DNA from 2 places in the Vagococcus luciliae genome. Region 1 is predicted to be linked to the other one. Evidence: a T-box and tRNA genes for the amino acid it is inferred to sense, from the RefSeq annotation. Region 1 holds a T-box; the other holds one or more tRNA genes.
What was found. The T-box of region 1 lies ahead of G314FT_RS03855 (valine--tRNA ligase). A T-box ahead of a tRNA ligase gene usually reads a tRNA of that ligase, here a tRNA-Val.

Region 1 (3,261 bases):
ATTGTTGAAAATGGCCAAAGAGCTGAACTAAACCATGTATCTAACACATCTTCATCTTGGTGCCAATTTTCAATGTCTTTTGGTGCTTCTTCTCCAACATAGACTTCGCCTGTTTCATTATGATACCAAGCTGGAATTCGATGCCCCCACCAAAGTTGACGAGAAATTACCCAGTCATGCACATTCTCCATCCAAGTTAAGAATGTTTGATTAAAACGTGGTGGATAAAAATCAACGGCATCATCTGTCGCTTGATTTTCGACAGCTTTTTTCGCAAGTGGTGCCATTTTAACAAACCATTGTGTTGATAACCTTGGCTCAACAACTACTCCAGTTCGCTCAGAGTGACCAACACTGTGAGTCATTTTTTCAATACCTTTAAGTAATCCTAGTTCGTCTAAATCTTTAATAACTTCTTTACGTGCTGTGAAGCGATCCATCCCAGCATATTTGCCAGCTAAATCATTCATTGTCGCATCATCATTCATCACATTAACACGAGGTAAGTCATGACGATTACCCACCTCAAAGTCATTAGGGTCGTGAGCTGGTGTAATTTTTACGACACCTGTTCCAAATTCCATATCAACATAGTCATCAGCCACAATCGGAATTTCTTTATCCACTAATGGTAAAATCACTGTTTTACCAATTAAATGTTGGTAACGTTCATCTTTAGGGTGAACGGCAACAGCTGTGTCCCCAAGCATGGTTTCTGGACGAGTTGTGGCAATTTCTAACTGACCACTACCATCAGCAAGTGGATAATACATATGATAAAACGCGCCTTCGATGTCTTTATGGATTACTTCGATATCAGATAATGCTGTTTTTGCTTGTGGGTCCCAATTAATGATGTACTCACCACGATAAATAAGTCCTTTGTTATAAAGTGTTACAAAAACTTTTTTCACCGCATCAGATAGTCCATCATCTAAAGTAAATCTTTCTCTTGAATAGTCTAAAGATAAACCTAATTTCGCCCATTGCTCACGAATGTGTCCAGCATATTCTTCTTTCCATTCTTTCGTTGTTTCGATGAATTTTTCACGACCTAAATCATATCGTGATACCCCTTCACCACGTAATTTTTCTTCAACTTTCGCTTGAGTCGCAATCCCAGCATGATCCATACCAGGTAACCATAATGTATCAAAACCTTGCATTCTTTTTTGACGAATAATCATATCTTGCAGCGTTGTGTCCCATGCATGACCTAAATGAAGCTTTCCTGTCACATTTGGTGGTGGAATGACAATAGAATACGCTGGTGCACTTTCATCCCCACTTGGTTTAAATAAATCTTTTTCTAGCCACTCTTTATAACGCCCTTTTTCAACAGCTTTTGGGTCAAACTTTGGCGCTAAGTTTTGTTGTTCATCTGTCATATACATTTCTCCTTATTTTTTATTTTTCAAAACAAAAAAGCCCTAAAGTTATTTCTAACTTTAGGACGATTATCTCGCGGTACCACCTATCTTATAAGCATACAAATACGCTTATCTCTCTAGGTCATATAACGTTGACAATACGGTTCCCACTCCTAGGCTACCTTCATACTTTTCAAATGGAAAATCTTTCAGCCAATGGATTTTCTCTCTGGATATATCTCCAAGTATTACTCTTCCTGTTCATCGTGGTTGGTTATGCCATTCATTTTACATTGGTACAATCATTTCGTCAAACTTAGATTAAAGCTTTCGCTGCTTCTAATGCTTTCACATAATTTGGTTCTGTTGAAACTTCTGGTACAATCTCTTCATAAGTAATCACACCATCTTTGTCTAACACAAAAATTGAACGTGCTAAGCGACCAATTTCTGGGATTAAGATACCATATTCTTTCCCAACAATACCCTCTTCATCTCTTAACATAGTCATATCAACTGACTCAGCTGCACACCAATTTGCTAATTGCTCTTTTGTGTTATTTGAAATCGTTAAAAAGTGAATATCAGCAATCGTTGCTGCTTCTTTGTTAAAGTGTTTTGTCTGTAGTGCACAAACACTCGTATCAATATCAGGCACAATACTAATGATAACTGGTTTTCCTTTTAATTCGTCTAATGAAATTACATGATCTGACAAATCTTTTAAACTAAATGTTGGAGCTTTTTCACCAACTTTGGGTGGTGTTCCTACTAATTCAACTGGGTTACCTTTTAACAATACTTCCATATCGACACATCCTTTGTTTGAGCTTCCTTTATTATAGTGAAATAACAAAAAATATACAAAATAGATGCTTAAATTAGCTAGATTAAATCAAGATTAGCATGATTGTAATTTTCATCATAATAGATGAGTGTCTGCAGTTCCGTTGTTAAATCAATGTATTGAACTTGAACATGTGATGGCACTTTTAATCGCTTGGGGGCAAAATTTAAAATAGCTGTTACTCCCGCATCAACAACATCATCAATCACTTGTTGTGCCTTACTGCTTGGTACAGTCATAATAACTGTTGTAATGCCTTCTTTTTTTACAATATTTTTTAATTCAGTCATATCTCTTACAAAAATACCATTAATTTTTTCCCCAATAATAGCTGGATTGACATCAAAAGCTGCTACAATGTTTAAATTCGTATCTCGTCTAAAATTATTTTTTATCAATGCTCGTCCCAGATTACCAGCGCCAATTAGTGCAATTCGTTTTTCGATATCTGTTTTTAATATCTCACTAAAGACTTCTATTAAGTATGGAACATCATAGCCATAACCACTTCTTCCTAATTCTCCAAAGTGAGAAAAATCCCGTCTAATAGTTGCCGATGGAATTTGAATCATTTTACTAAATTCATTTGACTTAATACGTTTTACACCTGTTTCATCTAATGTTTTTAAATATCTAAAATAGAGTGGTATGCGCTTAGTTGTTGCTTTAGGGACCATTCTCATATTTTTGTGTTTTTCCACAGTCCATCCCTCCTAAAAAAATTGTGATGATTTTCACATCGAGTGTATCATTTTTCACAATCTTTTTCAATGACTGTTCAGCAATATTATTCCAAACCTTGTTCAGTATTTTTCATTAATATACCATCTATTAAACGTTTAATAGCTTCTAATCGATTATTTTCAATAACGTCATCTACAATAATCACATTATCTAAGTCGTGATAAAAGAGGTGGTTCGTTATCACAATATCGACTTTATTCAAAGAATCCCTCGTTTCTTTACTATTAAATAATGTCTTTTCATATTCTAATCCTACAATTCTAATTTTAGCTTGAAATGTTTGTTTTAAAATATAACTTA
Region 2 (3,261 bases), 210 kb from region 1:
GGAGTGCTTAATGCGTTAACTGCAGCACTGAAGGGCGGAAACCCTCCAACACTTAGCACTCATCGTTTACGGCGTGGACTACCAGGGTATCTAATCCTGTTTGCTCCCCACGCTTTCGAGCCTCAGCGTCAGTTACAGACCAGAGAGTCGCCTTCGCCACTGGTGTTCCTCCATATATCTACGCATTTCACCGCTACACATGGAATTCCACTCTCCTCTTCTGCACTCAAGTCCTCCAGTTTCCAATGACCTTCCTCGGTTGAGCCGAGGGCTTTCACATCAGACTTAAAAGACCGCCTGCGCTCGCTTTACGCCCAATAAATCCGGACAACGCTTGCCACCTACGTATTACCGCGGCTGCTGGCACGTAGTTAGCCGTGGCTTTCTGGTTAGATACCGTCAAGGTGATAACAGTTACTCTATCACTTGTTCTTCTCTAACAACAGAGTTTTACGATCCGAAAACCTTCTTCACTCACGCGGCGTTGCTCGGTCAGACTTTCGTCCATTGCCGAAGATTCCCTACTGCTGCCTCCCGTAGGAGTCTGGGCCGTGTCTCAGTCCCAGTGTGGCCGATCACCCTCTCAGGTCGGCTATGCATCATGGTCTTGGTAGGCTGTTACCCCACCAACTAACTAATGCACCGCGGGCCCATCCACCAGTGACACCGAAGCGTCTTTTATACTTTTGCCATGCGGCAAAAGCAATTATGCGGTATTAGCACCTGTTTCCAAGTGTTATCCCCCTCTGATGGGCAGGTTGCCCACGTGTTACTCACCCGTCCGCCACTCACTTCTTCTCGGTGGAGCAAGCTCCGGTGAGAAGAAGTGCGTTCGACTTGCATGTATTAGGCACGCCGCCAGCGTTCGTCCTGAGCCAGGATCAAACTCTCAATAAAAAGTTGATAACATCTTACGATGTTTAGCTCATTTGTTTTAAAACTTGCTAGCGAATTGTATTCACTAAATATGGTTTGTTTCTACATAGTAGAAACGCCCTACACATTTGGTTCGTCTTACTTTGTTCAGTTTTCAAAGGTCTAAACTTTGTTGCCGTAACAACTTTTATATCATAACAAGTTGTTATCTTATTGTCAACACTTTTTTAATTTTTTTTGAGAAAAATCTCAAAATCGGGAAGACAGGATTCGAACCTGCGACCCCTTGGTCCCAAACCAAGTGCTCTACCAAGCTGAGCTACTTCCCGTATTAAATTAAACGCGCCCAAGAGGAGTCGAACCCCTAACCTTCTGATCCGTAGTCAGACACTCTATCCAGTTGAGCTATGGGCGCTATTAATGATGCCGAGGACCGGAATCGAACCGGTACGGTGATCACTCACCGCAGGATTTTAAGTCCTGTGCGTCTGCCAGTTCCGCCACCCCGGCTAGAACTTATAAAAAGCGGAAGACGGGGTTCGAACCCGCGACCCCCACCTTGGCAAGGTGATGTTCTACCACTGAACTACTTCCGCTTATAGATGCCGGCTAAAGGACTTGAACCCTCGACCCTCTGATTACAAATCAGATGCTCTACCAACTGAGCTAAGCCGGCATGTTCTATCAATACGAATTTTAAACAATAAAAAAAGACTAATTTTCGTATTATGGCTTAATATAGTAATGACCCGTACTGGGCTCGAACCAGTGACCCTCTGATTAAAAGTCAGATGCTCTACCAACTGAGCTAACGAGTCAAAAATGTATGGAGGTTAACGGGATCGAACCGCTGACCCCCTGCTTGTAAGGCAGGTGCTCTCCCAGCTGAGCTAAACCTCCATCAATACAAAAAGCACGGCAACGTCCTACTCTCACAAAGGGAAACCCTTCACTACCCTCGGCGCTAAGAAGCTTAACTTCTGTGTTCGGCATGGTTACAGGTGTATCCTTCTTGCCATCGTCACCGCACTTATCTGTTTTTTATTGAGTGATGATTCACTCAAAACTGGATGTTAAGTTAGTATCAATATAATTGTCCACCGCTATCTTGGTTAAGTCCTCGACCGATTAGTACTAGTCCGCTCCATACATCACTGTACTTCCACTTCTAGCCTATCTACCTGATCATCTTTCAGGGGTCTTACTTCCTTAAAGGAATGGGAAATCTCATCTTGAGGGGGGCTTCACGCTTAGATGCTTTCAGCGTTTATCCCGTCCATACATAGCTACCCAGCAATGCCCTTGGCAGAACAACTGGTACACCAGAGGTATGTCCATCCCGGTCCTCTCGTACTAAGGACAGCTCCTCTCAAATTTCCAACGCCCGCGACGGATAGGGACCGAACTGTCTCACGACGTTCTGAACCCAGCTCGCGTGCCGCTTTAATGGGCGAACAGCCCAACCCTTGGGACCGACTACAGCCCCAGGATGCGACGAGCCGACATCGAGGTGCCAAACCTCCCCGTCGATGTGAACTCTTGGGGGAGATAAGCCTGTTATCCCCAGGGTAGCTTTTATCCGTTGAGCGATGGCCCTTCCATGCGGAACCACCGGATCACTAAGCCCGACTTTCGTCCCTGCTCGAGTTGTAACTCTCGCAGTCAAGCTCCCTTCTGCCTTTGCACTCTACGAATGATTTCCAACCATTCTGAGGGAACCTTTGGGCGCCTCCGTTACCTTTTGGGAGGCGACCGCCCCAGTCAAACTGTCCATCTGACACTGTCTCCCACCACGATAAGTGGTGCGGGTTAGAATGGTCATAACACAAGGGTAGTATCCCACCAGCGCCTCCATCGAAACTAGCGTTCCGATTTCTACGGCTCCTACCTATCCTGTACATGTGTCACAAACATTCAATATCAAACTACAGTAAAGCTCCATGGGGTCTTTCCGTCCTGTCGCGGGTAACCTGCATCTTCACAGGTACTAAAATTTCACCGAGTCTCTCGTTGAGACAGTGCCCAAATCGTTACGCCTTTCGTGCGGGTCGGAACTTACCCGACAAGGAATTTCGCTACCTTAGGACCGTTATAGTTACGGCCGCCGTTTACTGGGGCTTCAATTTTGAGCTTCGCTATTGCTAACCCATCCTCTTAACCTTCCAGCACCGGGCAGGCGTCAGCCCCTATACGTCATCTTTCGATTTTGCAGAGACCTGTGTTTTTGATAAACAGTCGCTTGGGCCTATTCACTGCGGCTGAACTTGCGTTCAGCACCCCTTCTCCCGAAGTTACGGGGTCATTTTGCCGAGTTCCTTAACGAGAGTTCTCTCGCTCACCTTAGGATTCTCTCCTCGACTACCTGTGTCGGTTTGCGGTACGGGT

Region 2: it has a tRNA-Val gene. The T-box ahead of G314FT_RS03855 (valine--tRNA ligase) is inferred to sense a tRNA for this amino acid. The anticodon was not compared.

Annotation. Positions count from the first base shown of each region.
Region 1 is NZ_CP102451.1:733,402-736,662, reverse strand. It holds gene G314FT_RS03855 (valine--tRNA ligase) at 1-1,388, opposite strand, end outside; T-box leader at 1,447-1,644, opposite strand; gene tpx (thiol peroxidase) at 1,687-2,178, opposite strand; gene G314FT_RS03845 (redox-sensing transcriptional repressor Rex) at 2,256-2,900, opposite strand; gene G314FT_RS03840 (AcpB/EbpR/MafR family transcriptional regulator) at 3,005-3,261, opposite strand, start outside.
Region 2 is NZ_CP102451.1:527,504-530,764, reverse strand. It holds rRNA gene G314FT_RS02720 (16S ribosomal RNA) at 1-897, opposite strand, end outside; tRNA gene G314FT_RS02715 (tRNA-Pro) at 1,132-1,205, opposite strand; tRNA gene G314FT_RS02710 (tRNA-Arg) at 1,218-1,291, opposite strand; tRNA gene G314FT_RS02705 (tRNA-Leu) at 1,301-1,386, opposite strand; tRNA gene G314FT_RS02700 (tRNA-Gly) at 1,401-1,472, opposite strand; tRNA gene G314FT_RS02695 (tRNA-Thr) at 1,480-1,552, opposite strand; tRNA gene G314FT_RS02690 (tRNA-Lys) at 1,622-1,694, opposite strand; tRNA gene G314FT_RS02685 (tRNA-Val) at 1,704-1,776, opposite strand; rRNA gene rrf (5S ribosomal RNA) at 1,790-1,905, opposite strand; rRNA gene G314FT_RS02675 (23S ribosomal RNA) at 1,985-3,261, opposite strand, start outside.